DNA from 4 places in the Streptomyces sp. NPDC097619 genome. Region 4 is predicted to be linked to each of the others. Evidence: riboswitches for the same ligand, from Rfam matches in the RefSeq annotation. Region 4 holds a riboswitch; each other region holds the start of a gene.
What was found. Region 4 has a riboswitch for cobalamin ahead of ABTZ17_RS06500 (ribonucleoside-diphosphate reductase subunit alpha). Riboswitches for the same ligand answer to the same signal wherever they lie in the genome.
Positions count from the first base shown of each region.

Region 1: it holds a riboswitch for cobalamin, as region 4 does, so the genes downstream of both, ABTZ17_RS15320 (CoA-acylating methylmalonate-semialdehyde dehydrogenase) here and ABTZ17_RS06500 (ribonucleoside-diphosphate reductase subunit alpha) in region 4, are expected to answer to the same signal.
Region 2: it holds a riboswitch for cobalamin, as region 4 does, so the genes downstream of both, ABTZ17_RS30040 (prenyltransferase/squalene oxidase repeat-containing protein) here and ABTZ17_RS06500 (ribonucleoside-diphosphate reductase subunit alpha) in region 4, are expected to answer to the same signal.
Region 3: it holds a riboswitch for cobalamin, as region 4 does, so the genes downstream of both, ABTZ17_RS10155 (cobalamin biosynthesis protein) here and ABTZ17_RS06500 (ribonucleoside-diphosphate reductase subunit alpha) in region 4, are expected to answer to the same signal.

Region 1 covers NZ_JBEOSD010000045.1:42,445-49,672, reverse strand. Annotated here, with positions in the region: gene ABTZ17_RS15330 (enoyl-CoA hydratase/isomerase family protein) at 1-347, opposite strand, end outside; gene ABTZ17_RS15325 (acyl-CoA dehydrogenase family protein) at 344-1,498, opposite strand; gene ABTZ17_RS15320 (CoA-acylating methylmalonate-semialdehyde dehydrogenase) at 1,495-2,994, opposite strand; cobalamin riboswitch at 3,224-3,394, opposite strand; gene ABTZ17_RS15315 (3-hydroxybutyrate dehydrogenase) at 3,590-4,351, opposite strand; gene ABTZ17_RS15310 (hypothetical protein) at 4,490-4,882, opposite strand; gene ABTZ17_RS15305 (serine hydrolase) at 5,135-6,922, opposite strand; gene ABTZ17_RS15300 (AAC(3) family N-acetyltransferase) at 7,005-7,228, opposite strand, start outside.
Region 2 covers NZ_JBEOSD010000153.1:8,023-15,250, forward strand. Annotated here, with positions in the region: gene ABTZ17_RS30020 (ABC transporter ATP-binding protein) at 1-13, opposite strand, end outside; gene ABTZ17_RS30025 (energy-coupling factor transporter transmembrane component T) at 10-1,197, opposite strand; gene ABTZ17_RS30030 (hypothetical protein) at 1,198-2,112, opposite strand; gene ABTZ17_RS30035 (prenyltransferase/squalene oxidase repeat-containing protein) at 2,109-4,901, opposite strand; cobalamin riboswitch at 5,226-5,356, shown strand; gene ABTZ17_RS30040 (prenyltransferase/squalene oxidase repeat-containing protein) at 5,465-6,886, shown strand; gene ABTZ17_RS30045 (DUF4430 domain-containing protein) at 6,969-7,228, opposite strand, start outside.
Region 3 covers NZ_JBEOSD010000025.1:59,740-66,967, reverse strand. Annotated here, with positions in the region: gene ABTZ17_RS10175 (cobyrinic acid a,c-diamide synthase CobB) at 1-408, opposite strand, end outside; gene cobO (cob(I)yrinic acid a,c-diamide adenosyltransferase) at 402-1,001, opposite strand; gene ABTZ17_RS10165 (putative cobaltochelatase) at 1,001-3,106, opposite strand; gene ABTZ17_RS10160 (cobyric acid synthase) at 3,195-4,715, opposite strand; gene ABTZ17_RS10155 (cobalamin biosynthesis protein) at 4,712-5,692, opposite strand; cobalamin riboswitch at 5,749-5,872, opposite strand; gene ABTZ17_RS10150 (hypothetical protein) at 6,066-6,287, opposite strand; gene ABTZ17_RS10145 (inorganic phosphate transporter) at 6,317-7,228, opposite strand, start outside.
Region 4 covers NZ_JBEOSD010000015.1:3,206-10,433, forward strand. Annotated here, with positions in the region: gene ABTZ17_RS06495 (ribonucleotide-diphosphate reductase subunit beta) at 45-1,061, opposite strand; gene ABTZ17_RS06500 (ribonucleoside-diphosphate reductase subunit alpha) at 1,061-3,463, opposite strand; cobalamin riboswitch at 3,624-3,746, opposite strand; gene ABTZ17_RS06505 (YbdD/YjiX family protein) at 3,901-4,095, opposite strand; gene ABTZ17_RS06510 (carbon starvation CstA family protein) at 4,095-6,257, opposite strand; gene ABTZ17_RS06515 (GntR family transcriptional regulator) at 6,653-7,228, opposite strand, start outside.

The sequences.
Region 1 (7,228 bases), on a different contig from region 4:
GCGACGTACGGCTTGGGGTAGCGGGCGATGAGGGCGTTGAGCCGGTACTCGTCCCGCCAGAAGGCGGCCGAGGCGGTGCCGCCCGCACGGGCGTCGGCGTGGATGGCACGGATGTCGCCGCCCGCGCACAGCCCCCGTTCGCCCGCCCCGGACAGGACGACCACCTCGACGGCCGGATCCTCGGCCCAGGCCCGCAGGGCCCGTTCGAGGCGCAGCACCATGGGGTGGGTGAGGGCGTTGAGGGCCCGGGGGCGATCGAGGGTGAGGTACGCGGCGCGGCCCTCGGTGCGCAGGAGGACGTGCTCCTCGTCCCCGGCGGCCGGGGCGGTGGGGATGTCGTTGCTCATCGCAGGTTCTCCGTGAGCCCGCGCGCGACGATGACGCGCATGATCTCGTTGGTCCCTTCCAGGATCTGGTGGACCCTCAGGTCGCGGACGATCTTCTCGATGCCGTACTCGCTGAGGTAGCCGTAGCCGCCGTGGAGTTGGAGGGCCGCGTCGGCGACGGCGTACCCGGTGTCGGTGGCGAACCGCTTGGCCATGGCGCACAGGCGCGGGGCGATCGGGTCGCCGGCGTCCATGGCCTCGGCCGCCTGGCGTACGAGGGCGCGGGCCGCCGCGAGTTCGGTGGCCATGTCGGCCAGCCGGAACTGGAGGGCCTGCGCGTCCAGGAGCCGCCGGTCGAAGGCGCGCCGGGTGGCCAGGTAGGACAGGCTGCGGTCCAGGGCGCTCTGGGCTCCGCCGAGGGAGCAGGCGGCGATGCCGAGCCGTCCGCCGTTGAGGCCGTTCATGGCGATGCGGAAGCCGTCGCCCTCGGCGCCGAGCCGCCGGTCGGCGGGGACGCGCACGCCGTCGAGGACGACCTGGCGGGTGGGCTGCGCGTTCCAGCCCATCTTCTGCTCGTCGGGCCCGAAGGAGACCCCGGGGTCCTCGCGTTCGACCACGAAGGCGGAGATGCCGTCGGGACCGTCCTGGCCGGTGCGGGCCATCACCAGGTAGACGCCCGCCGCCCCGGCCCCCGAGATGAACTGCTTCACCCCGGTCAGGACGTAGTGGTCGCCCTCGCGGACGGCCCGGGTGCGCAGGGCCGCCGCGTCGGAGCCGGCCCCCGGTTCGGTCAGGCAGTAGCTGGCCAGCGTGGCGGCGGAGCAGAGGCCGGGCAGCCAGCGGGCGCGCTGGGACCGGTCTCCGTAGCGGTCGATCATCCAGCCGACCATGTTGTGGATGGAGAGGTAGGCCGCGATGGAGGGGCAGCCGGTGGCCAGGGTCTCGAAGACGAGCACGCCGTCGGTCCGGGACAGCCCGGAACCGCCGTGTTCCTCGCGGACGTACACGCCGCCGAGCCCGAGCGCGGCCGCCTCCCGGAGGGTGTCCACGGGGAAGTGCTTGGTGCGGTCCCAGGTGACGGCGTAGGGGGCCAACCGCTCCTGTGCGAAGTCGAGGGTGACCTCGGCGAGGGCGAGCTGGTCCTCGGTGAGGGTGCTGCTCACGGCGCTCATCCCATCGTGGGGATCGTGAAGGACGCGCCCTCCTTGACCCCGGAGGGCCAGCGCGTGGTGACGGTCTTGGTCCGGGTGTAGAAGCGCACCGAGTCCGGGCCGTGCTGGTTCAGGTCGCCGAAACCGGACCGCTTCCAGCCGCCGAAGGTGTGGTAGGCCACCGGCACCGGGATGGGCACGTTCACGCCGACCATGCCGGTGTTGACGCGCCGGGTGAACTCGCGGGCGGTGTCCCCGTCCCGGGTGAAGATCGCCACGCCGTTGCCGAAGGGGTGCTCGCTGGGCAGCCGCAGCGCCTCCTCGAAGTTCGCGGCCCGTACCACGCACAGCACGGGGCCGAAGATCTCCTCGCGGTAGACGCGCATGCGGGAGGAGACCCGGTCGAAGAGGGTGGCTCCGGTGAAGTACCCGTTCTCGTGTCCGGGCAGGGAGAAGTCCCGTCCGTCCACGACGAGTTCGGCACCCTCGCCGACGCCGATGTCCACGTAGCGGCGGACCCGGTCCAGGGCGTCCCGGCTCACCAGGGGGCCGAAGTCGGCCTCGGGGTCGTCGGAGCGGCCGATCCGCAGGCCGGCGATCCGTTCCTTGAGGGCGGCGACCAGCCGGTCGGCGGTCTCCTCCCCGACGGGCACGGCCACCGAGATGGCCATGCAGCGTTCCCCCGCAGAGCCGTATCCGGCGCCGAGGAGGGCGTCCACGGCCTGGTCGAGATCGGCGTCCGGCATCACGATCATGTGGTTCTTGGCGCCGCCGAAGCACTGGGCGCGCTTGCCGTGCGCGGCGGCGGTGGCGTAGATGTGCGCGGCGATCGGCGTGGAGCCGACGAATCCGAGGGCCTGGACCCGGGGGTCCTCCAGCAGGGTGTCCACGGCCTCCTTGCCGCCGTTGACCACGTTGAGCACGCCCGGCGGCAGCCCCGCTTCGAGGAAGAGCTCCGCGAGCCGCAGCGGCACCGACGGGTCCCGTTCGGAGGGCTTGAGGATGAAGGAGTTCCCGCAGGCCAGGGCGGGGGCCGCCTGCCAGAGCGGGATCATCGCGGGGAAGTTGAAGGGGGTGATGCCCGCGACCACCCCGAGGGGGCTGCGCAGGGAGTGCACGTCGATGCCGGTACCGGCGTTGTCGGTGAACTCCCCCTTCAGCAGGTGCGGGATCCCCGCCGCGAACTCCACCACCTCCAGGCCGCGTTGGAGATCGCCGTGGGCGTCGGCCACGGTCTTGCCGTGCTCGGCGGACAGCAGTCGGGCCAGCGCCTCGCGCTCGCCCTCGACGAGCTGGAGGAAGCGCAGCAGCACGCGGGCCCGCCGCTGCGGGTTCCAGCGCGCCCAGTCGACCTGCGCCGCCTCGGCGTCGGCGATGGCGGCCTCGGTGTCGGCGCGTCCGGCCAGCGGGACGCGGGCCTGGACGGCGCCGGTGTTGGGGTCGTGGACGTCGGCGAACAGCCCGGAGGTGCCGGTGGTGTGCTTTCCGCCGATGAAGTGGGTGAGTTCACGGACCATGGTTGCCTGCTCTCTCGTCAGGTCGGATCCGGGGATGGCACGGCACACCGGCGCCCGCACCGGGTGGGTGGGTGCGCGGGGGCGGGCCGTGGGACAGCGACGGCGGCGGCGGAGCGCCAGGCCGTCGCGGAGCTACGCGGACGCGCGGGGCGCCGTCGTTCGCTTCGCCGGATCACCAGGGTCGTGGGTACGGACCGGTGCCATGCGTGTCTGCTCCATCCTCGTGGACAACACGGAACGTTCCGCGGCCGGTATCCTGACTCCCGGATCCCCGCGTGCCGCCCGCCTTCCCGGCAGACTTCGCCAGTGGCGTGGGGACGGCGGCACACTCCCCGGTCACAGTGGCGGGACCGTGCCGGATTCACACCGGCTTCCCTGCACCGCGGACCTTGTGCCACGAACATATAGTTGGACGTCCTAGTAAGTCCAGGGCCGCCCGGCGTGAGCCGCGTCGCGCAGACCGTCCGATGACCGACCGGCCGCCCCGGTGCCCCGCCCGACCGCCCGACGGATGGACGGCGCCCCGCCCTCCGCGCGGGCGGAGGACGGGGCGCCGTACGGGCCGGGGTGCGGCCGCGTGGGGGAGCGGGCCCGGTCAGCGGGCGGTCCAGCCCCCGTCCACCGGTATCGAGGCTCCCGAGAGGAAGCCGGTGTCGGGGCCGCACAGCCACAGCGCGACGGCGGCCACCTCCTCCGGTTCGATCAGCCGCTTGATGGCCGTCCGGTCCAGCAGCACCTCGGCCGCGACCCGGTCGGGGGGAATGCCGTGCACGGCCGCCTGCGCGGCGATCTGACCCTCCACCAGGGGCGTGCGCACGTATCCGGGGCTGACGCAGTTGCTGGTCACCCCGTGCGCGGCGCCTTCGAGGGCCACCACCTTGCTGAGCCCCTCCAGCCCGTGCTTGGCCGCCACGTAGGCCGACTTGTAGGGGCTGGCCCGCAGCCCGTGCACACTGGAGATGTTCACCACCCGCCCCCAGCCCCGGGCGTACATGTGCGGCAGGCAGTGCCGCACCAGCAGGAACGGGGCCGTCACCATCACCCGCTGGATCAGCTCGAACCGCTCCGGTGGGAACTCCTCGACGGGGGCCACGTGTTGGAGCCCGGCACTGTTGACGAGGATGTCCACGGCGGCGGGCAGTCCGGCCACGGCCGTCGGATCGGCGAGGTCCACGACGTGGGCGTGACCCCCGGTCTCCGCGGCGGCCTCCTTCGCCGCGACGGCGTTGCGGTCGACGATGTGCACGGTGGCCCCGGCGGCGGCCAGGGCGCGGGCGCAGGCCAGCCCGATGCCGCTGCCCCCGCCGGTGACCAGGGCGGTGCGGCCGATCGGCTCCGGCCGGTTGTGGTTCGTCATGGCGGGAACGTTAGGCACGCCCCCGTGCCCTGCCCATGGCTCCGAGCACCACACCTGGTGCCCGGGGGGTGGCGGTGGCGCCCATGCCCGCACGGCACCCCGGCCCCGTGGCCTTCCGGTTCCCGGGCCGCCGGCGCCCTACATGCGGTGGACGCGCTCCCGGGGCAGCCCCAGGGGGTGCCGGCCGGCCGCGAGGACCCGGACGCCGGGCGCGGACCCCAGTAACAGGCCGAGCCAGTCCAGCCCTTCGGGAGTCAGTTCCTCGGTGCCGTCGAGGACGAGGAGCATGTCCCGCTCGGCGAGCCAGGAGAGCGGATCGGTGCAGCCGCAGGGCAGGAAGGGCATGCCCGGCAGCGCGCCGAGCGCACCGGTCAGCTCGGCCGGTCCGGAGGGCCGGTCCAGGGCCACCAGGGCCACGCCGTCGAAGAAGTTGGAGGACAGCCGGTCCGCGAGCGAGCGGACGAGCAGTCCGGCGGGCGCCCGGCGCCGCCCGGTGACCGTGACCACCCGGCCCCGGCGGACGGCGGTCATGAGCCGGGACAGTTCCTGTGCGCGGCCCGGTACGGTGCCCCGCCGGGCGGTCCCGGGGCACCCTCCGGGCACCCGGTCCCTCGGTTCGTCTTCCGGCACGCTGCCCCCCGTCGCATACGTGTCCCCCGACCCGGCCCCGAGTGTGTTTCAGGCCGCTGGTGCAGACGATTATGGGCCAGGGTCGCGGCGCCGCCAGAGGAATGGCCGACTCCAGCGAAATCGATACCGAAGGCGGTGCGGGGAGCCCGTCCGTCACTCCCCGGACGGGCTCGGAGCGCCGCTGTCGGAGGGGCCGGTCGGGGTTCCGCTCGGGCCGCCCGTGGCGGTTCCGGTCGGACGCGCGGTGCCGGAGGGTTCCGCCGAGGGGTCGGAGGACGCCTTGGTGAAGGTGCCCAGCCCCGTCTCGTCCAGGTACTCGATGCGGACCGTGCCGTCCCCGAACTCGACGGCCGTCCGGCCCACCGCGTTCTCGCCGCGGGTCTCCATGCTGAACGTGTTCCCGTCGAAGTGCCGCAGCGGGAACCGCATCGGCTCCGGACCCAGGAAGAGGGTCAGCCCCTCCGGACCCGAACGCACCGTCAGCGGGCCGTAGAACGCGCTCCGGTAGGTCCCGGTGTAGTCCGTGTCGGGGCCCGCCGGAGCGGGGGAGGCGGGCGGCCGGTCGAAGCGGGCGTCCGGGTGCTCGTCCTCCGCCTGCGCGTACAGGGCGGCGGTCACCGGCAGCCAGTCCGTGCGCGGCTTGCCGTACTGGGCGGTGTCGAAGAAGTCCAGCGCGATCGCGTCGGCCTGACCGACCGGGGTTCCGTTGCTCAGCACCACGATGCCCAGCTGTTCCAGCGGCAGCATGGTGACGTTGCTGTTGGCGCCCAGGTCGAAGGCGCCGGTGTGGCTCAGCCGCAGCCGGGCCTGGTCGTCGTAGGAGACGTTCCAGCCCAGCCCGTAGAAGCCGGTGCGGCCGGTGAGGTTCCGCGCGGGCTGCGAGGTGATCTGCGGCCGGTGCGTGTCCAGGAGCTGCTGCTCCGGCACGATCCGGCGGCCGTCGAGGGTGCCGCCCGCGAGTTGGAGCCGCAGCCAGCGGGCCATGTCCCGGGCCGTGGAGGAGGTGCCGCCCGCGGGGGCCTGCGCGTCGGCATCCCGCACCGGCCCCGGGCGCCAGGCCCCGTCCGCGCCCTTGACGTGCCCCACCGCCCGGTCCGTCGCCGCCGCGAAGGCCGCGTACTCGGTACTGGTGTCCTCCATCCCGGCCGGCCCGAACAGCACCTCCTGGCTCAGCGCCTGCCAGCTGGTGCCCCGGCCCCGTGCCACCGCCTCGGCGGCCGCCGTCAGCCCGAAGTTGGTGTACGCGTAGGAGTCGCGGAAGGGGGCGAGCGGCTCCTCCTTGAGGTGGTCCAGGATGTACTGCTGGTCGAAGCCCAGGTCCTCCAGCAGGTCACCGGCGTGGTCGGGGAGGCCGCTGCGGTGCGAGAACAGGTCCGCGACGGTGACGTGCGAGCCCACCCACGGGTCCTTCAGCGTGAACCCGGGCAGCTCCTCCGCCACCGGGGTGTCCCATCCCGGCCCGCCCTTCTCACCGGCCACGCCCGCCACCACGGTGGACGCCAGCGGCTTGGAGACGGAAGCCAGTTGGAAGACGGTGTCCGGGTCGACCGCGGCGCTCTTGCCGACCTCACGGACGCCGAACCCCTTCTGGTAGACCACCTCGTCCCGGTAGACCACGGCCACCGAGATCCCCGGCACTCCGGTGCTCTTCATGACGGTGTCCACGTACGAGTCCAGGCGGTCCAGGGCACGGTCCACCTTCGCCCGGTCCAGCTGAGGCCCCGGCGGCGCCGGCAGCACCGGATCCGCGGCGGCCACGGTCGCCGCCCCCGGACCGGCGGCCGGCAGGCCGACCGCCCCGGTGGTCCCGGCGACCAGCAGCACGGCCGCCAGCCCCGATACGACGAGCGGGCCGCGGACGCCGAGGACGGCTCTCCGCCGCCCTCCGGCCGCGCGCCGCCTTCCGGCCCCCCGGTCCGTCCTGCCCGGTGTTCCACCCATACAGCCCATTGAACGCCGAGGTCCGGGAGCTGTCGCCCGGAGCGGGTGCGGGGGCCGGTGCGTCGACTTCCGGGCACCCCCGTCAGCGGTCGGCCGGCCCGGGGCCGGGACCCTCGTCGGACGCGGCCCGATCGACCCGGGCTCCGTCGCCGGGCGAACCGTACGACCGGTTCCGGGGCAGCCAGTCCACCGAGAAGTCCACCGCGGCGCGCAGCGGCAGCAGCCGGGCCGCCGCGGCGCCCACCGGACCGGAGCGCACCAGCTCCGGGTGCGCGCGGGCGAGGTCCGCCCCGAGCGCCCCGAAGT
Region 2 (7,228 bases), on a different contig from region 4:
CGAAGGTGATCACGTGGCGGCCTCGGTGCGGGGTGCGGGAACGTGGGCGGCGGGGCGGGCGGTGGGGGGCGGGGCGAGGAATCCGGCGGCCCCGGCGAGAAGGATCGCGGCCGCCGGGACCGGCGGCAGTTCGGGCCAACCGAGCGGGTGGAAAGCCGGGTTGAGCGCGGCCGGATCGAATCCGGCCCCGGCGAAGAGCAGGACGGCCGAGAGCAGACCGCATCCGGCGACGGCCCATTCGGGCAGGAGCCAGGGGTCCGGGCGGTAGCTGGTGCGGGTGACGCGCCGACCGCCGAGCCGCAGCCCGGCCACGCACAGCGCGGCCCCCGCCGCCATCGCGGGCAGGCCCAGCGGTCGGGGCGCGGTGGCGTCGAGGAGTCCGTAGGCCCCCGCGCACATCCCGCACATGCCGAGGAGCATGAGGGCGCCGGTGGTGCGGCGGGAGCGGGCGGTGGCGGTGCCGGCCCGGCCGTAGCCGCGCGAGTCCATGGCGGCGGCCAGTCGGAGGGAGCGTTCGAGGGCGTCTTCGAGGACGGGTACGACGATCCCGCGCAGGGCCCGCAGGCCCTTGGCTCGTCCGGCACGCAGCCGTCGGGCCCGGTGCACGCGCTGCACGCTCTGGACCAGTTGGGGGGCCACGCTGAGGGAGACGGTGACGGCGACGCCCAGTTCGTAGAGGGCTCCGGGCAGGATCCGCAGGGCGCGTTTGGGGTTGGCGAGGGTGTTGGCGGCGCCGATGCAGCAGAGCATGCAGGCGAGGCGGAGCCCGTCGGTGGCGGCGGAGAGGAGGGCTTCCAGGGAGACCGGGCCGCCGATCCGGATGCCGGCGTACCAGTCGGGGGTGGGGAGGTGCGGGAGGCTGAAGAGGATGTGGTCGTCGGGGGTGGTGCCGCTGGCGAAGACGGCCCGGAAGACCACGCGGATGGTGACGACCGTGAGGGCCAGCCAGAGGTAGTGGACGAATCCGCGGGCCCAGGGGGCTTCGGTGCGGCGGACCGTGACCACGTATCCGAGGACGGCGAGGACGAGGAAGAGCAGCAGGGGGTTGTTGGTCCGGCTGACGGCGGTGGCCAGGGCCAGGGCCCAGATCCACCAGGCGACGGGGTGCAGGGTGCGGGGCAGCCGTCGGCCGCCCGGGTCCGGCGCGGGGCCGGGCCCGGACCGGCCGGTCCGGGCCGCCGGGAGGGTGCGCGCCACCTACCGCTCCGTGCGGCGGCGCCTGGCCGCGAGGACGGCGGCGCCGCCGATGAGCAGCACCAGGGCTCCGGTGGCGAGGGCCGGCAGGGCGGAGCCGGTGTCGCGGGAGGTGTCGGCGGCGGGGGCGGCGTCCACGACCTTCGGGCCGTCGCCGGGGGCCGCCGCGGCGGGCGGGCCGGTGCGGGTCGCCGCCGCGCTCGGCGAGGGCGGGGCGGAGGACCCGGTGGGCGAAGGAGAGGGGGTGGGGGTGGCGGCGGGGGCGGACGGGGTGGGCTTCGGGCGGACGGGCTTCGATCCGGTGCCCGTGCCGGGCGGGACGGGTGCGGCCGTCCGGGTGTCCTTCGGGGTCGGTGTGGGGTCGCCGATCGGCGCGGTGTTGTGGGCGCGGAGCTGGTCCGGGCTGATGGTGGGCCGGCCCTCGGTGCCCTCGACGTTCGTGGCCCCGAAGGTCCACAGCTCCACGCTGCCGGGCTTCGGCTCGTGCAGCATGGCGCCGAGTTGGCTGTAGGTCCAGGTGTTCCGGCCGGGGCCGGCGTGCCAGTAGGACCAGTAGGCGGAGGCGGGCGGGGTGAGGACGCAGTCGTCCTGGGCGGGGGTGGGGTAGGCGGTGCCGCCCTTGTGCCCGCTGTAGGAGATCCGGCAGATGAAGGCGGGGCCGTCGTGCCCGGTGCCGGTGGTGCGCCATCCGCCCTGGTTGAGGAGGGCGTATCCGGTGGTGGGGGTGGTGCCGCAGGAGCGGTACACGGGGCCGCCCCAGTGTCCGAAGTCCACGGCGAGGACCGCCCCGGAGGTGGTGGTGCAGCGGCCGATGGGCTGGGGCGCGGCCCCGGCGGCGGGGGCCGTCCCGAGGGCGGCGGCCGTCACGAGGACGGAGGCGGCGGCGGTCCGGGCTGCGGACCGGCGGAGGCCGGTCACCGATGGGCCCCGGGGGTGCGGCGGGTGCGGGCCGAGCGGACGAAGGCGCAGCCGAGCAGGGTGAGCAGCACGGCGGCGCCGCCCACGGCCCCGACCCGGGCCCCGGTGGAGGCCAGGCCGCCGCCGGTGCCGCCGGTCCCGCCCGGGGTGATGATCGTCGGGGTGGAGGCGGAGGGCGAGGCGGTGGTGCCCGCGGTGGGGGGCGGGGCGGTGGTGCCCGCCAGGCTGCGCCGGAGCCGGGCGAAGGAGATCCCGGTGGCGCCGCTCACGGCCTGGGCGGAGGCCCGCAGGTCGGAGCCGGGCCGGCCCTTGGCGATGGTGAAGCCGCCGTCGGCGTTCTGCTGGGAGCGGAGGAACTTCAGGGCCTTGGCGATGCGGGGCCGGTGGGCGACCGGGTCGAGGGAGAGTCCCTGGACGGCGAGGGCGGCGGAGTTGACGGAGTTGCCGGCGGCCCCGGGGAAGCCCCCGTCGGCCTTCTGCTGCTTCGCCAGCCAGGCCAGGGCCTTGTCCACGGCGGCCCGCGACTTCTTGTCGGGCAGCAGGTCGAGGGCCATGGCGGCGATGGCGGTGGAGTCCACCTCTTCCTTGCTCGGCTCGGCGACCATGCTGGGCCAGGCGCCCGAGCGCTTCTGGAGGCTCCTCAGGTAGGCGGCCGGCGCGGCGGCGGCCCGGGTCTCGCCGGCCCGCAGCTGGGCCATGACGGCCAGGGACTGGGAGAAGACGGACGGGGCGTTGGTGTAGGCGCCCTTGGCGGTGCAGGTCCGGTCGGGGGCGGGGGACTTCGCCGTGCAGACGGCCTTGCCGAGGGCGGCGATGAGGTCCTTCCCGGCGAACTTGCGGGGGTCGCGGCCCACGGCCTGGGCGAGCAGGGCCGTCTTGCCGAGGGAGCCGCCGCCGGCGTAGCGGGTGCCGATGGCCGTCCAGTCGTTGACGGTGCGGCCGGTGCCGTCCTTGCCTCGCCCGTCGAGGAAGTCCACGATGCCGCGCAGGGCGTTGTCGTCGGCGCCGGTCGCGGCCAGGGCGTAGGCCCCGTCGATGGTCAGCCCGAAGTCGGCGAAGCCGGTGCCGGGGGTGCCCTCGTAGTAGCGGCCCTGGAGGAGGCGGGAGCGCTGCGTGAGGTAGGCCGATCCCCTCTTCGGGTCCGGGCCGGGCAGCGGGGCGAGGGTGGGCGTCGGGGTGGGCTTCTGCGGGGCCGTGGGCGTGGGCTTCGGGGTGAGGCTCGGGGTGGGGCTCGGCTTCGGGTCGGGCCGCGGGCCGGCGAGGGCCACCAGGTCGGTGCCGGCGCCCGCGATGACGGCGGGCGACGTGGCGTACAGCAGCGGGTCGGTGGAGCCGGCCTCGAAGGGGAAGGCGCCGCCGGGCAGTTGCTGCCGGGAGAGCCAGGCGACGGCGGCGTCGGCCCGGCCGCGTTCGCCCAGGGCACGGAGGGCCTGGGCGGCGAATCCGGTGGCGAAGGGGCTGCCGGTGGTGGTGTAGGAGGCGGCGGGGAATCCGCCGTCGGAGAGTTGGGCCTTGTTCAGGTACGCGCCGGCGGCCCGGACCTCCGCGGCGTGGCCGCCCGCCTTCTTCAGGGCGAGGGCGATGAGGCCGGTGGCCCCGGGCTCGCTGCCGCACCAGTCGCCGCGGCGGATGAGCATGCTGGTGAACCCGCCGTCCTCGCACTGGAGGTCGGTGAGGCGGGTGACGGCGGGGGCGGGCGGGGTGATCCCGCCGCCGAGCAGGGCGATCACCGCCAGGGCCTGGCCGTCGGCCTGCCCGGAGGTGGTGGGGAAATCGCCCCGGACGGTGCAGCCGGGCAGGGGCTGCGGGGCCTCGGATCCGCTGGGGCAGACGCTCGCCGCCAGATCGCCGAGGAGGTCGTGGCCGCCGGTCCTGCGGGGGTCGGCACCGGTGGCGCGGGCCACCAGGGCGAGCCGGGCGGCGGCCGCGGGTTCGGGTGCGGCGGTCTTCCCGGCCGGGTAGGCGTAGGCGTCGGTCTGCTCGGGCCGGGCCAGGAAGCGGGCGACCTTCGCGGCGGCCGGGCTCTTGTGGTCGACGGCGGCGAGGGCGAGGGCGGCCTCGGCGGTGAGCAGGTGGACCGGGCCGCCGCCGGCCGGATCGACGACCCGTTCGCCGTCGGTGAGCTGCGTGCCCAGCCAGCGGGTGGCGGCGGGCAGGTCCACGGAGCCGGGCGGCACGGTGGGCCCGGGGCTCTGGCTGGGCCTCGGCTTCGGGGAGGCCCCGCCGCCCGCGCGGACCTGGTCGGGGGTGAACTTCGGCTGCCCGTTGGTGCCGCCGATGTCGGTGGCCCCGTACACCCAGGCGTCCACGTCGCCGTGCTTCGGGGTGCGGGCCATGGCGCCGAGGGGGCTGTACGTCCACTTCTTCGCGCCGGGCGCGGCGGTCCAGTACGACCAGTAGGCGGAGGCGGGCGGGGTCAGCCGGCAGGCTTCCGTCCGCGGGGTCGGGTACCGCTTCCCGGAGTCGAAGGTGGCGAGGCCGATCCGGCAGATGAACCCGGGGCCGTCGTGGACGGTGCCCTCGGTGGTGAACCCGCCCTCGTGGAGGAGTTCGTAGCCGGTGGTGGGGGTGGCGTCGCAGCCCCGCTCGACCTTCCCGCCGAAGGGGCCGAAGTCGACGGCGACGACGGCGCCGGTGGTGGCGGTGCACTTCTTGAGGGGGTCGGCCCCGGCGGGGGTGACAAGCGCGACGGCCGCCCCGCCGAGCAGGGCCAGGACAGCCGTCAACGTGACCAGGCGGCGTACCGGTCCCGTGCCCTCGTGCCCGTGCGGCCGCTGTCGGCTCTCCACCCGCAGTCCCCTCGTCCGTGCCGGGGGGACGTACGGGTGCGTGGCGATGCGCCCCGTGCGGGCGGGCCGCAGGGGGCGGGGGGCGACCACGCCGTAGTCCGCGACGGCGTTCTTCGTTCGGTGACACGGCCACAGGTGATCCGGCTCGCCCGGGACGGTGCCGGGCCTACGGTTGCGGGTCAGCGCCGGAATTCGACCGGCTTCCCCTGGGGCTGAGTGCTGTTCAGCGGACATCGAACACGCAGCCGTCGGGGCCGTCAAGGTGGGCTGCGTCTCATCGACGGCACCGGGAAGGAGCCCCGCGCCCCGACACCTGGCGGACCCTTGATCGCTGGGGTAGCGTCCGGGGCGCCCATGGGGGAACCCGGTGAGAATCCGGGGCTGACGCGCAACGGTGTGGAGCGGCCGCGAAGGTCGCGCCGAGCCCGAATGCCCGTGTGGTGACGCACCACCAGGAAGCCGTACCACGCGTTCCGGACGGCGGCCCCGAACCCGGTCCCGTCGCCGTGCGGCGCGCTCCGGGGCCCGGGTCGGCCGGCGTCCGCCGATTCCAGGAGCAGGCCATGATCCGTTCCCGTACCCCTCGCCGGCTCACGCTCGCGGCCCCCGCGGCCCTCGGCGCCCTCGCTCTGACCGTCCTCACCGTGACGCCCTCGGCGGCCACCTCGACCCCGGCACAGATCGCCACGTCGAAGACGAACGGTGTGACGTACCTCAAGTCCCTCCAGGCCGCCGATGGTTCGTACGCGGGCTCGGGGCTGTCCAACGAGTGGGCGTTCAGCGCGTTCGCGGCGGCCGGGACGGCCGTCGTCGACGTCTACCCGGGCGGTGACACCACGAAGAACGCCCGCACCGTCTACCGCAACCTGCTGGGAACGGCGGGCTGGCCCTCGGCCGCCCCGGTGGTCACCGACTACGAGCGGGGGGTGCTCAACGCGTACGCGGCGGGCATCGACCCGGCCCGGGTCTCCGCCTCCCGCAACCTGATCGCGCACGTGTACTCCTTCTGGCAGACCGCCGAGCCCGGCTACTTCGGTCCGTCCGCCAACTTCAACGGCACCGTGTTCGCCGCCCTCGCCCTGGGCGGCGCGAAGACCCAGGCCGGCGGCGCGCGCGTGCCGCAGGCCCTCACCGACGCGCTGGTGGCGCGGATCCGCGCCAACCAGCACAACGACGGCGGCTGGCAGTACGGCAAGGCGGAGGGCAACCCGACGGCACTGGCCGCGGCGAGCGACATCGACATGACGGGCGCCGGTCTGGCCGCGCTGTGCGCCTCCGGGGTGCCCGCCACCGACGCGGACGTGGTCCAGGCGAAGAACTTCCTCAAGAGCAAGCTGGTCTCGGGCTCCGGGGCCTTCAACTCGATGTACGGGGTGAACACCAGCTCCAACGGCTGGGCCGTCGCCGGTCTGAACGCCTGCGGGATCAACGCCCAGGGCACGGACTTCACCACGGTCGCCGGAAAGACCCCGATCGACTTCCTCCTGGCCAACCAGTACAACCCGGCGGGCGGGTTCAAGTACAAGCCCGCCGACACCGCCCCGTCCGCGTACGCCTCCCTCGACGCGCTGCGGGCCGTGGCGGTCGGCGGCTTCACCTCCGCCCCGCCGGTCCCGGTCACGGCCGGAGCCCCGCAGTGGGTGGCCCAGTCCTCGTTCACCGCGGGCACGGCCACCAAGCTGGCGCTGAGCGTGGACGACGGCGCGGGCAACCTGAAGGTGTGCGCGGTGTCCGTCACCCCGACCGGGACGACCACCACCCTCGGGGACGTGCTGACGGCGGCGACCACGGCGGCCGCCCCCGCCGGCTGCGTCACCAGCGTCACCCCCGCGTCGGGCACCGGGACCGTCACCGCGGTCAACGGCAAGGCCAACAGCGGCTCGAACACCTGGAAGGTGAGCGTGGACGGGTCCGCCTTCGCCGGGGCCACCCGCGGCAAGGTGATCACCGTGGGCGACACCATCGCCCTGCGCTGGGGCGCCTGAGCCGGTGCGGGCGGGGGCCCGGACGCCCCCGCCCGCGAGCCGGGCCGTGGCCGCGACCGCGCCCGCGCCCGCGCCCGCGCGACTAGAAGGAGGTCCAGGTGAAGGACACCCGGTCGCCCGCCTCCAGCTCGAACTGGCAGCCGCCCACCGGGGTCGGGGTGCCGTTCACCTCGATGCTCCAGTAGGCGGACCCGCCGCCGCTGACGTTCTTGATGGTGTCGACGGAGAAGTCGTCGAACGAGGCGTACCAGGTGCCGTCCCAGGTGAAGCCCTTCTTGCGGGCGGCGTCGTCGAGGGCGGCGGTCGGGGTGGGCACCTTCGTGGCGTGGGCGCCGCCGTTGG
Region 3 (7,228 bases), on a different contig from region 4:
CGCCACCGACCGGGACTGCGAGGAGGCGTCCACCACGAGCACCACCGGCGCCCGCAGCAGCTTCGCCACCTGCGCGGTGGAGGCCAGCTCGCCCCGGCCCGCGGCCCCGTCGTATAGGCCCATGACCCCCTCGACCACCGCCAGGTCGCAGCCGGCCGCCCCGTGCGCGAACAGCGGGGCCACCAGCTCCGGGCCGCACATGAACGCGTCGAGGTTGCGGCCCGGCCGGCCGGTGGCCAGGGCGTGGTAGCCCGGATCGATGTAGTCGGGGCCGGCCTTGTGCGGGGACACGGCCAGCCCGCGCGCGGTGAACGCGGCCATCAGGCCGGTGGCCACCGTGGTCTTGCCGCTGCCCGAGGAGGGCGCGGCCACCACCAGGCGCGGGACGCTCGCGGCGGGATTCACCACTCGATGCCCTTCTGGCCCTTCTGGCCGGTGTCCATCGGGTGCTTCACCTTCGTCATCTCCGTCACCAGGTCCGCGAACTCCACCAGCTCCGCGGGGGCGTTGCGGCCGGTGATCACCACGTGCTGCTGCCCGGGGCGGTTCCGCAGCACCTCGATGACCTCGGCGGTGTCGATCCACCCCCAGTGCAGCGGGTAGGCGAACTCGTCGAGGACGTACAGCCGGTGGGTCTCGGCGGCCAGGTCCCGCTTGACCTGCTCCCAGCCCTCCCGGGCGGCCTGCTCGTTGTCGAGCTGCGCGTCCCGCTGCACCCAGGACCAGCCCTCGCCCATCTTGTGCCAGACCACGGACCCGCCCTTGCCGGTCTCGCCGAGGGCCTTGAGGGCGTTCTCCTCGCCGACCTTCCACTTGGCCGACTTCACGAACTGGAACACCCCGATGGGCCAGCCCTGGTTCCAGGCGCGCAGCGCCAGCCCGAAGGCGGCGGTGGACTTGCCCTTGCCGGGGCCGGTGTGGACGAACACCAGCGGCCGGTTGCGGCGCTGGCGGGTGGTGAGTCCGTCGTCGGGGACGACGGAAGGCTGTCCCTGGGGCATTACGCGGCCCTCCTGAGGTGGTGGTGGGTGTCCGAAGCCGTGCGCACGTCCTTGACCAGGCCGGCGATCGAGTCGGCCCGCAGCCCGTCGAGGGTGACCGCGGTGCCGCGCAGGTCGACGGCCAGCCGGCCGGCGAGCCCCAGGCGCACCGGCCCGGTCTCGCAGTCCACGACCACGGAGGCGGTGCCCTCCTCGGCCAGCAGCCGCGCCGAACGGGCCGCCAGGCCGAGGGCGTCGGGGCCGGAGGTGGCCCGCCCGTCGGTGACGACGACCAGCAGGGGCCGCCGGGACGGGTCCCGCAGCCGCTCGATCCGCAGCACCTCGCGCGCCTTCAGCAGCCCCGCGGCCAGCGGGGTGCGGCCGCCGGTGGGCAGCTTCTCCAGGCGGGCCGCCGCCGCGTCCACCGAGGAGGTGGGCGGCAGGGCCAGCTCCGCGGAGCCGCCCCGGAAGGTGATCAGGCCGACCTTGTCGCGGCGCTGGTAGGCGTCCAGCAGCAGGGACAGGACGGCGCCCTTGACCGCTCCCATCCGCTGCCGGGCCGCCATCGACCCGGAGGCGTCCACGACGAACAGCACGAGGTTGCCCTCCCGGCCCTCGCGGGCCGCCTGCCGGAGGTCGTCCCGGCGCAGCACCAGGCCCGGCCCGGACCGGCCGCGGGCCCGCTGGTGCGGGGCCGCCGCCTGCACGGTCGCGGCCAGGTGCAGCTTGGTCAGCCGGCCGCGGAGGCGGTGCGATCCGGTGGTCCGGCCGTGCGCGGTACGGGCCCGGGAGCGCCGGCCCGAGGCGCCCTCGCCCAGACCGGGCACGCTGAGGACCTTGGTGCGGAAGGTGGCGGAGGCGCGTACGGCGGCCTGTTCGGGTGCCGGCCCGTCCTGACCCGCCCGCGGGGCGGACTCCGCCGGCTCGGGCTCGGGCTCGGGCGCGGCCGGGTCCTGCGCGGCGGGGTCGTCGGCCGGGTCCGGGGCTTCGGGGGCGTCCGGGGCGCCGCCCTGCGGGGGGATCCCGCCGGGTCCGCCGTCGGGTCCACCGTCGGGTCCGCCCTCGGGCCCGTCGTCCCCGGGACCCTCCGGCTCCGGCTCCGGTTCGGGGTCCTCGTCGGGGAAGCCGTCCAGGATCCGGTCGAGCAGTTCCTCGTCCAGGCCGGGGGCGTCGAAGGGGTTGCGGCGGCGGCGGTGCGGCAGGGCCAGCAGGGCGGCCTGCCGGACGTCCTCCTTGCGGACCTCGGTCCGGCCCGCCCAGGCGGCCAGCGCCGTCGCGGTCCGCGCCATCACGATGTCCGCGCGCATGCCGTCCACCTCGAAGCCGGCGCAGCAGGCGGCGATCCGCAGCAGCGCCGTGTCCCCGAGGACCACCCGGGGGAGCAGGGCGCGGGCCGCGGTCACGCGCTCGCGCACGGCGGCCTCGTCCCCGGCCCAACGCTCCGCGAAGGAGACGGGGTCGGCGTCGTACGCCAGGCGGCGCCGGACCACCTCGACCCGCTGCTCCGGCACCCGGGAGGCCGCGACCTCGACGGTCAGGCCGAACCGGTCGAGGAGCTGCGGGCGCAGCTCGCCCTCCTCCGGGTTCATGGTGCCGACGAGCAGGAAGCGGGCCGCGTGCCGGACGGAGACGCCCTCCCGCTCCACGTAGGAGGAGCCCATCGCGGCGGCGTCGAGGAGGACGTCCACGAGGTGGTCGTGGAGGAGGTTGACCTCGTCCACGTAGAGGATGCCGCGGTGGGCGTCGGCGAGCAGTCCGGGCTCGAAGGACTTCACGCCGTCGGCGAGGGCCCGTTCGATGTCGAGGGCACCGACCAGGCGGTCCTCGGAGGCCCCGACGGGGAGTTCGACCATCCGCGCGGGCCGGTCCTCGCCGCGGTCGGCCCCGTGGGGGCCGTCCGGGCAGCCCGGGTCGGGGGCGCCGGGGGCGCAGGAGAACCGGCAGCCGGGCACCACGTCCACGGCCGGCAGCAGCGAGGTCAGGGCGCGCACGGCCGTGGACTTGGCCGTTCCCTTCTCCCCGCGGACCAGCACCCCGCCGACGGCCGGGCTCACGGCGTTGAGCAGCAGGGCCAGTCGCAGATCGTCCTGGCCGACCACCGCGGTGAACGGAAAGGGCGTACTCAAGACTTCCTCACTCCTTCGAGCGGAACGGCGGTACGGGACCGGCCGGCGGGGACCGCGGCGGCCGGGCGGTGCGGGACGGAGGGCCCGGTCACGGCGCCCCCGGCGGTACGAACGGCAGCCCCGCCGGGGCGCCGTCCTCGATCAGCCGCAGCAGGGCGGCGGTGTCGGCGTGTTCCTCGATCAGGTCGCCGAGGGCGTCGAGCTGTTCCTCGCGCAGGGTGCCGAAGGAGGTGTCGGGGGCGGGCACGAAGCGGCGGCCGGCGGCCCGGGCCACCTCGGTGAGGAAGGCGCGGCGGAAGCCGTCCGACTCCAGCGAGCCGTGCCAGTGGGTGCCCCACACCTCGCCGACCCGGCAGCCGTCGAGGAAGGGGTCGCCGCCGAGGACGTCGGCGACCCCGTGGTGGATCTCGTACCCCTCGACGGTCTCGCCGAGGGCCGAACCGACGGGCCGGGCCAGGGTCTTCTCGGGGTGGAACCGGACCCGCACCGGAAGGAGCCCCAGGCCCGCCACGGTGCCCGCCCGGGATTCCACCTCGTCCTCGATGCGTTCGCCGAGGAGCTGGAAGCCGCCGCAGATCCCGAGGACGGGGCGGCCCTCGGCGGCCCGCCGCGCCAGGGCCGCCGCGAGGCCGCGCTCGCGCAGCCACTCCAGGGCCTTCACGGTGCCCCGGGTGCCGGGGACCACCGCCAGGTCGGCGTCGGCCAGCTCCTCGGGCCGGTCCACGAACCGCACGATCACGCCGGGTTCGGCGGCCAGCGCGTCCACGTCGGTGAAGTTGGACATCAGGGGGACCGCGCACACCGCGACCCGCAGCACGTCCTCGCCGACGGGCGGGGCGACGACGGACTCGCGGACCGTGCCGCGCATCGAGACGCGCAGTCCGTCCTCCTCGTCGATGCCGAGCCCGTGCCGGTACGGCAGCACCCCGAAGGTGGCCCGGCCGGTCAGCGAGCGCAGCATCTCCAGGCCGGGCTCCAGCAGGGACACGTCCCCGCGGAACTTGTTCACCAGGTAGCCCGCGACGAGGGCCTGGTCCCGCTCGGAGAGGAGGGCGGTGGTGCCGAAGAAGGAGGCGAAGACGCCGCCCCGGTCGATGTCGCCGACCACGACCACGGGGAAGTCCGCGGCCCGCGCGATGCCCATGTTCACGATGTCGGTGCGGCGCAGGTTGATCTCGGCGGGGCTGCCCGCGCCCTCGCAGATCACTGCGTCGTACTCGCCCCGCAGCCGCTCCAGGCAGTCCGTCACCACGCCGAGCAGCTGTTCCTGGCGGCCGCCGTGGTAGCCGCGGGCGCTCATCTCGCCGACGGGCTTCCCCAGCAGCACCACCTGGCTGCTGCGGTCGCTGCCGGGCTTGAGCAGGACCGGGTTCATCAGCGCGGTGGGCTCCACCCGGGCGGCCTGCGCCTGCATGGCCTGGGCCCGGCCGATCTCGGCGCCCTCGCGGGTCACGAAGGAGTTCAGGGACATGTTCTGCGCCTTGAACGGCGCGACCTTCACACCCCGGCGGACCAGCCAGCGGCAGATCCCGGCCGTGACCACGCTCTTGCCCGCGTCGGAGGTCGTCCCGGCGACCAGCAGGCCGCCGCCCCGTCGGGTGCCGCTCATCGGAGTCCCTTCCCTGCCCGGGCGGCGAGCGCCCCGGAGACGAGGGTCCGGCCCGCCGCGCAGGCGCCCAGCGCGAGCCAGGTCACCTGTCGGGAGAGCCGTACCGCCCGTGCGATGTCGGCGGTGCCGGCCGGGCGGCCCGCACCGTTGAGCACCGGCCGGTGTTCGGTCCGGCCGGCGTAGGAGAGCGTGCCGCCCATCCGGACGCCCAGGGCGCCCGCGAAGGCGGCTTCCACGGGTCCGGCGTTGGGGCTGGGGTGCGCGCCGGCGTCGGCCTTCCAGGCCCGGGCCGCCCCCCGGCGGTCCGGGCCGGCGAGCACGGCGGCGGCGGCCGTCAGCCGGGCCCCCGGCCAGCCGGCCACGTCGTCGAGGCGGGCGGAGGCCCAGCCGTAGCGCAGGTGGCGGGGGGAACGGTGGCCGACCATGGCGTCGAGGGTGTTCACGGCGCGGAAGGCGAGCAGGCCGGGCACTCCGCCGACGGCCCCCCACACCAGGGCGCCGACGACGGCGTCGGAGGTGTTCTCGGCCACGGACTCCACCACCGCGCGGGCGATCTGCCGCGCGTCCAGGGAGTGCGGGTCGCGGCCGCACAGGTGGGGCAGCCGGGCCCGGGCGGCGGCGATGTCCCCGGAGTCCAGGGCGGCGCCGATGGCGCGGGCCTCGCGGCCCAGGGAGGTGCCGCCCACGACGGCCCAGGTGGCGGCGGCGGTCAGGGCGATCCGCAGCGGGGCGGGGCCCCGGCGGACGGCCGCGGCGGCCAGTGCCCCCACGGCGGCGGCGCCGCCCACGCAGACCGCGGTGTGCAGGACCCCGCGGGCGCGTTGGGTATCGGGGCGGGCGGTCCACAGGGAGCGCTCGACGGCGGCGGCGGCCCGTCCGAAGGCGGCGACGGGGTGTCCGCGGCGCGGATCCCCGAGGATCCGGTCGGCGACCAGCCCGGCCGCCGCGCCGTACGCGAACACGCGGTCGGCACGCATGGCAGGTATGTCCTCACTCAGGGTCCGCGCCCTGGTTCGACGTGACCGGCGGTGAGAGTCTCCTGGCTCCCGGATCGGCGCTTCCCCCGGCCTTCCCGCCCCGGAGGGCCGTGACGCACGGTGGGGGAGAGCTCCCCGGTGACAGTGGCGGGACCGCGCCGGATTCGCACCGGACTTCCTCTCCTGCCGCCGCTATGGCCCGGGCAGTCCACCACGCACCGAGACGGCCCGTCAACTCGCCGTTGACCTGCGACGGGACAGTGTGCGCAGCCCCACACCGGGACGCGGGCCCCGGCTCGCCGGGCCGCCGTCCCGGGGCCCGGGTACGCGAAAGCTCCCCCGGGCGGTCGGCCCGGGGGAGCTTTCGGGGTCGTCAGGCGACGATCAGGTAGATGCCGTACGACACGGCCGCCGCGCAGAGCGCGAAGGCTCCGTAGGCGGCGCCGCGGGCCAGGGTGGCGCTGCCGCCCTGCTCGGTCGCGGCCTCGTGCTTGGAGAGGCCGACGAGGCCGAGGACGAAGAGGGTGACCAGGACCACGGTGGCCGTGAGGCTGACTCCGAAGACGGAGCCGAGGGCTGCCCAATCGATCTTCATGCTGCTGATCCTCTGTTCTGGTGCGGCGGTCAGACCGTGGCGGCCGGGGCCGCCGGAGCCGCGGGGTCCTGGTGCGGGGCCGGGATGGTGGCCTTGAGCTCCTCGTCGGAGACCGCGGCGGTGGTGCCGGCCGGGGGCGGGGTGACCGCCGCGATGGCCGTGGTGACCACGCCGGGAGCCTCGTCCGTGTCGGTCGCGTTCACGTTGTTGTGGTCGACGACCTCACGGCGGGAGATCTTCCAGATGGCGAAGCAGGAGCCCACGAGGAAGACGGTCACGGCGGCGATGCCGATGTCACCGGTCCGCATGACCAGCTCGGCGAGGGCCGAGACCAGGGCGGCGGCGGGCAGGGTCAGACCCCACGCGGCGAACATCCGGGTGGCGGTGGACCAGCGGACCACACCGCCCTTGCGGCCGAGGCCGGCACCCATCACGGCGCCGGAGCAGGCGTGCGTGGTGGAGAGGGAGAAGCCCAGGTGGGAGGAGGCCAGGATGACGCTCGCGGCCGAGGTCTGGGCCGCGAAGCCCTGCTGCGGCTGGAGGTCCGTCAGGCCCTTGCCCATGGTGCGGATGATGCGCCAGCCACCGAGGTAGGTGCCCAGGGCGATGGCCACACCGGCCGAGACGATGACCCACACCGGCGGGTTGGCGTCCGGGTGCAGGGCGCCACCGGCGACCAGGGCCAGGGTGATGATGCCCATGGTCTTCTGCGCGTCGTTGGTGCCGTGCGCGAGGGAGACCAGACCGGCCGAGGCGATCTGACCGGCGCGGTAGCCCTTGGCGGAGGTCTTCTCGCCGACCTTCCCGCCGAGCTTGTACGTCATCTTCGCCGCCAGCATCGAGGCGATGCCCGCCACGAGCGGGGCCGCGATGGCCGGGATCAGGACCTTGGTGACCAGGGTGCCGCCGTTGACGGCGCCGAGACCGGCGGACGCGACGGC
Region 4 (7,228 bases):
GCATCCGGTGCGGGGCCCTTCGTCGTACGGACGCGGAGCCGCGACTAGAAGTCCTCGTCGAGGTCCACGGTGCCCTCGACCGCCACCTGGTAGGCGGAGGGACGGCGCTCGAAGAAGTTGGTCAGTTCCTGGACGCCCTGGAGCTCCATGAAGGAGAAGGGGTTCTCCGAGCCGAACACCGGGGCGAAGCCCAGGCGGACCAGCCGCTGGTCGGCCACGCACTGGAGGTACTCGCGCATGGACTCGGTGTTCATGCCGGGCAGGCCGTCGCCGCACAGGTCGCGGCCGAACTGCAGCTCCGCCTCCACGGCCTCCTTCAGCATGTCGGTGACCTGCTGCTGGAGGGCGTCGTCGAAGAGCTCGGGCTCCTCCTTGCGGACGGTGTCCACGACCTCGAACGCGAAGTTCATGTGCATGGTCTCGTCGCGGAACACCCAGTTGGTGCCGGTGGCCAGGCCGTGCAGCAGACCGCGGCTGCGGAACCAGTACACGTAGGCGAAGGCGCCGTAGAAGAACAGGCCCTCGATGCAGGCGGCGAAGCAGATCAGGTTCAGCAGGAAGCGGCGGCGGTCGGAGGCCGACTCCAGCTGGTCGATCTTCTCCACCGAGTCCATCCAGCGGAAGCAGAACTGCGCCTTCTCGCGGATGGAGGGGATGTTCTCCACGGCGTCGAAGGCCGCCGCGCGGTCCTCCGGGTCGGGCAGGTAGGTGTCCAGCAGGGTCAGGTAGAACTGGACGTGCACGGCCTCCTCGAAGAGCTGGCGCGACAGGTACAGGCGCGCCTCCGGGGAGTTGATGTGCTTGTACAGGGTCAGCACGAGGTTGTTCGCCACGATCGAGTCGCCGGTGGCGAAGAACGCGACCAGGCGGCCGATCATGTGCTGCTCGGCCGGGCTCAGCTTGGCCAGGTCCGCCACGTCGGAGTGGAGGTCGACCTCCTCGACCGTCCAGGTGTTCTTGATGGCGTCCCGGTACCGCTCGTAGAAGTCCGGGTAGCGCATCGGGCGCAGGGTCAGCTCGAAGCCGGGGTCGAGCAGGTTCTTCCGGTCGGTGGAGCTCATTACTGGCAGGCCTCGCAGGACTCGGGGTTCTCAAGGGAGCAGGCCAGCGCGTCGGCGTCGACGGCCTGCGGGAGGGGGGTGGCGGAGGCCGGGACGGCGGCCGAGCCGGACGCGGCGCGGGCGATCTTGGTCGCGGGGCGCGAGCGCAGGTAGTACGTGGTCTTCAGGCCCTTCTTCCAGGCGTACGCGTACATCGAGCTGAGCTTGCCGATGGTGGGCGTCTCCAGGAAGAGGTTCAGCGACTGGCTCTGGTCCAGGAACGGGGTCCGGTCCGCCGCCATGTCGATGAGGCCGCGCTGCGGGATCTCCCACGCGGTGCGGTACAGGGTGCGGGTCTCCTCGGGGATCCAGCCGAAGCCCTGGACGGAGCCGGAGGACTCGCGCAGGGCCTCGCGGGTCTGCGCGTCCCACACGCCGAGCTTCTTGAGCTCCTCGACCAGGTAGCCGTTGACCTGGAGGAACTCGCCGCTGAGGGTCTCGCGCTTGAACAGGTTGGACACCTGCGGCTCGATGCACTCGTACACGCCCGCGATGGAGGCGATGGTGGCGGTCGGGGCGATGGCCAGCAGCAGGGAGTTGCGCAGGCCGCCGCCGGCGATCCGGGTGCGCAGGGCGGCCCAGCGCTCCGGCCAGTTCAGGTCCACGCCGTAGTGGTCGGGGTGCAGCACGCCCTGGGCGGTACGGGTCTCCTCCCAGGCGGGGACGGGACCGTGGCGCTCGGCGAGGTCGGCGGAGGCCTCGTAGGCGGCGAGCATGATGCGCTCGGCGATCCGGGTGGAGAGGGCGCGGGCCTCCTCCGAGTCGAAGGGCAGCCGCAGCTTGAAGAAGACGTCCTGGAGGCCCATCGCGCCCAGGCCCACCGGGCGCCACTTGGCGTTGGAGCGGCCGGCCTGCTCGGTCGGGTAGAAGTTGATGTCCACCACGCGGTCGAGGAAGGTCACGGCGGTGCGGACGGTCTCGTCCAGGCGCTCCCAGTCGATGCCGTCGGGGAACTCGGGGGAGACGAAGGCGCCCAGGTTGACGGAGCCGAGGTTGCAGACCGCGGTCTCGCCGTCGTCGGTGACCTCGATGATCTCGGTGCAGAGGTTCGAGGAGTGCACCACGCGGCCGGGCAGCGCGGTCTGGTTGGCGGTGCGGTTGGAGGCGTCCTTGAAGGTCATCCAGCCGTTGCCGGTCTGCGCGAGGGTGCGCATCATGCGGCCGTACAGGTCCCGGGCGGGCATGGTCTTGCGGGCCAGGCCCGCGGCCTCGGCCTTGACGTAGGCGGCGTCGAACTCGGCCCCGTACAGGTCCACCAGCTCGGGGACGTCCGAGGGGGAGAACAGCGACCACTCGGCGTCGGCGTTCACGCGGCGCATGAACTCGTCGGGGATCCAGTGGGCCAGGTTCAGGTTGTGGGTGCGGCGGGCGTCCTCGCCGGTGTTGTCGCGGAGCTCCAGGAACTCCTCGATGTCGGCGTGCCAGGTCTCCAGGTAGACGGCGGCGGCGCCCTTGCGGCGGCCGCCCTGGTTCACGGCGGCCACGGAGGCGTCGAGGGTCTTCAGGAACGGCACGATGCCGTTGGAGTGGCCGTTGGTGCCCCGGATCAGGGAACCGCGGGCGCGGACGCGGGAGTAGGACAGGCCGATGCCGCCGGCGTGCTTGGAGAGGCGGGCCACCTGGTGGTAGCGGCCGTAGATGGAGTCCAGCTCGTCCAGCGGGGAGTCCAGCAGGTAGCAGGAGGACATCTGCGGGTGCCGGGTGCCGGAGTTGAACAGGGTGGGGGAGGAGGGCAGGTAGTCCAGGCGGCTCATCAGCCGGTACAGGGAGGCCACTTCCTCCACCGCGCGCAGGCTGTCGTCCTCGGCGAGGCCGCAGGCCACGCGCAGCATGAAGTGCTGCGGGGTCTCGATGACCTGCCGGGTGATGGGGTGGCGCAGCAGGTAGCGGCTGTGCAGGGTGCGCAGGCCGAAGAAGCCGAAGCGGTCGTCCGCGCCGTCCGCGAGGGCGAGGTCCACCAGGGCGTCCAGGCGGACGGCGTGGGTGCGGACGAACTCGACGGTGCGGTCGGCGATCAGGCCCTCGCGGTGGCCGGTCTCGACGGAGGCGGAGAAGGAGACGGCGCCCTGTCCGGCGGCCTCCTCGGCCACGGCGAGCGTGAGCAGCCGGGCGGCGAGCCGGGAGTACTCCGGGTCCTCGGAGATCAGGCCCGCGGCGGCCTCGGTGGCCAGGCCCCGCAGCTCGGCCTCGTCCGCGTCGGCGCTGCGGCCGCGCAGGGCGGCGGCGGCGACCCGTCCGGGGTCGGTGTCGGGCAGGTCCGCGGTGAGGGCGGTCAGCGTGCGCAGCAGCGCGGCACCGGGTCCCTCGGCGGCGGTCTCGGGCTGGTCGGACGCGGCGCGCGGTGCGGAAGGCGCGATGGTCACGTGGGGGCTCTCCCTGCCTCGGCCCGGTGGCCGCGGCGGAGGGATTGCGAGCGCGCGTGCGGGAAGGGCGACGCGGGGCCGGGACAGGCCGGCCCGTGTCTCCGCACGGCGTCCGCAGGCCCAACCGCGAGGCCCGGACGTGTCGTCTCCCGGATCGGACGACCCGGGCAGGCTGTCGGCAGGTCCTCGGACTCACGATGTACGGATGGGTACATCTCACACCGTTGCGGGACAGTTCCGGATTCTCACCGGATTCCCCTGCGGCGACAGCGAGGGAAAGCATACATGTGGGGGCCCCTTGGTGAGGGACCCCCTAGATGTTGTGTCGCCCGATACGCGGAGTCTTCAACTCCTGTCTCTCCGCACAGGGATTTCCGGTTCCGGACAGGCCGCAGGGCCCCGCTGTGAGACCGGCGGGGCCCTGCGTGCGGGGCTCCTCAGCAGCAGCGGAAGCCCTCGCGCGGGTCGGCTTCCCGGGAGTCCGTACGGGCCCGCTCGAAGGCCCGCCGGGTCATGACCTCCGCCGTCGGGTCGTGGCCGCGGGCGTGGGCCACGTAGCGGTCGTAGGCCGCCTCCCCGGAGAACTCGCGGACGTAGAACCTGATGCGGCCGAGGGCCCGGCGCGCGTCCATCAGGAGACCGGCTCCCGGACCCGGCCGTCGTCGCCGGAGCCGTCCCGGGCGGCAGCGGCGGCCAGCTCGGCCTTCTCCTCCGCGGTCGCGAACAATCCGGCCGGGGCGACGAGCTTCGACTCGGTGTACGGGACCTCGTGGAGGGTGACGGTGGCCGGGCGGCGGACCGCCCGCACGCACACCCGGGCGGCGTCCACCAGGACGACGACGATGAGCACGGCGAAGAGGGCGGAGAGCACGCCGTCCACGGTGGCGTTCGTCACCACGGTGTGCATCTCGTCCATGGTCTTGGCGGGGGCCAGGACCTCGCCGGAGTCGATGCCCTGCTGGAACTTGTCCCGCTGGGCGAAGAAGCCCACCCGCGGGTCCTCGGAGAACACCTTCTGCCAGCTCGCCGTCAGGGTCACGGTGGCGTCCCAGACCAGTGGCACGCCCGTCACCCAGGCCCACTTCAGCCGGCCCGACTTCACCAGCAGCGTGGTGCAGACGGCCAGGGCCACCGCGGCGAGCAGCTGGTTCGCGATCCCGAAGAGCGGGAAGAGCTGGTTGATGCCGCCCAGCGGGTCCTTCACGCCGACCCAGAGGAAGTAGCCCCAGGCGCCGACGACCACGGCGCTGGTGATCCACACGCCCGGCTTCCAGCTGATCTGCTTGAAGGGCTTGATGACGTTGCCCAGGGTGTCCTGGAGCATGAACCGCCCGACCCGGGTGCCCGCGTCGAGGGTGGTGAGGATGAACAGCGCCTCGAACATGATCGCGAAGTGGTACCAGAAGGCCTTCATGGAGGCCCCGCCGAACACCGAGGAGAAGATCTCCGACATGCCGAGCGCGAAGGTGGGCGCGCCGCCGGTACGGGAGAGCAGGCTGGCCTCCTCCACGTCCTTGGCGGCCTGCGCCAGGGCGTCGGGGGAGATGCTGAAGCCGAAATTCGCCACCGCCTGGGAGGCGGACTCCACGGTGGTGCCGACCACGCCCGGCGGGGAGTTCACGGCGAAGAAGAGGCCGGGCTCGATGATGCAGGCGCAGATCACCGCCATCACGGCCACGAAGGACTCGGTCAGCATGGCGCCGTAGCCGATCATCCGGACCTGGGTCTCCTTCTGGATCATCTTCGGGGTGGTGCCCGAAGCGACCAGGGAGTGGAAGCCGGAGAGCGCGCCGCACGCGATCGTGATGAACACGAACGGGAACATCGAACCGGCGAACACCGGCCCGTCCCCGCGGCTCGCGAAATCGGTGACGGCGGGCATCTTCATGACCGGCATGGCGAGGACCACGCCCACCGCGAGCAGTGCGATCGTGCCCACCTTCATGAAGGTGGAGAGGTAGTCGCGGGGCGCCAGCAGCAGCCACACCGGCAGCACGGAGGCCAGGAAGCCGTAGACGACCATCCAGATGACCAGGGTCTCCTTCTCCAGGGTGAAGAAGTCCGCCCAGGAGGACTCGGCGACCCAGCCGCCCGCGATGATCGCGAGCAGCAGCAGGGCCACGCCGATCAGGGACACCTCGGTGACCCGGCCCGGCCGCAACACCCTCAGGTACACGCCCATGAACAGCGCGATGGGGATGGTCATGCCGATGGAGAAGACGCCCCAGGGCGAGTGGGCGAGGGCGTTGACGATGATCAGCGCCAGCACCGCGAGCAGGATGATCATGATGGCGAAGACGGCCACCAGGGCCGCGGCGCCGCCGAAGGGCCCGATCTCCTCGCGGGCCATCTGCCCCAGGGAGCGCCCGTCCCGGCGGGTGGAGAAGAACAGCGTGACCATGTCCTGCACGGCGCCCGCGAAGATCACGCCCGCCACGATCCAGATGGTGCCCGGCAGATAGCCCATCTGCGCCGCCAGGACCGGTCCGACCAGCGGCCCGGCGCCCGCGACGGCGGCGAAGTGGTGGCCGAAGAGCACCCGGCGGTCGGTCGGGTGGAAGTCCACCCCGTTGTCCAGGCGTTCGGCGGGGGTGGCCCGCGTCTTGTCCACGCGCAGCACTCGCTGGGAGATGAAGCGCGCGTAGAAGCGGTAGCCGATGGCGTACGAGCCCAGGGCCGCGGCCAACAGCCAGGCGGCGGAGACCTCCTCGCCCCGGGAGAGCGCGAGCACCGCCCAACCCGCCGCGCCCACGAGGGCCACGAGCGCCCAGACGGCGATCGCCTTGGGGGTCATGCGGCCCGGAGGCGCTCCGGAAGGAGAGGGCGGGCCCGCCGTATCGGCCGGACCCGCCACATCCCGTTCTGTCCCGTTAGATCCTGGTTCCGGCATGGTCCTCGTCCCCTCGTGATCACATGCTTGGGCGCACGGAATCTACGGGGACTTCACTACCGGAGGTAAGACCTCGTCCGGATTCCGGTCCGAGAAGGTCAATTACTGGTCACCTTCGGGTAACCGGGGCCTTCTTTCGAACCGCGGACGGGTTCCATCCGTGCGCGCGTGCGCGTATTCCACGGAATGCGGCGACCGTCGCACGGAATGCGGACGGGATACCGGGAACACCGGGGAATGGCGCCGAGCGCCCGGGAGTGCCGAGGGCTCGGAAGGAATCCGAGGGGGAATCCGCCGGGTCAGACCGCCGGCCGCTGGAGGCGGGCGACGAACTTGTACCGGTCCCCCCGGTACACCGAGCGCACCCACTCCACGGGTTCGCCCTCGGCGTCCAGGGAGTGTCGGGAGAGCATCAGCATCGGCAGGCCCACGTCGGTGCCGAGCAGTCCCGCCTCGCGCGGGGTGGCGAGCGAGGTCTCGATGGTCTCCTCGGCCTCGGCGAGGCGGACGTCGTACACCTCGGCGAGGGCGGTGTAGAGGGACGTGTACTTGACGAGCGAGCGGCGCAGGGCCGGGAACCGCTTCGCGGACAGATGGGTGGTCTCGATGGCCATCGGCTCCCCGCTGGCCAGTCGGAGCCGCTCGATCCGCAGCACCCGCCCGCCGGTGGTGATCTTGAGCAGGCCCGCGAGCGTGTCGTCCGCGGTCACGTAGCCGATGTCCAGCAGCTGCGAGGTGGGCTCCAGGCCCTGGGCCCTCATGTCCTCGGTGTAGGAGGACAGTTGGAGCGGCTGGGAGACCTTGGGCTTGGCCACGAAGGTGCCCTTGCCCTGGATCCTCTCCAGTCGTCCCTCGACCACCAGCTCCTGAAGGGC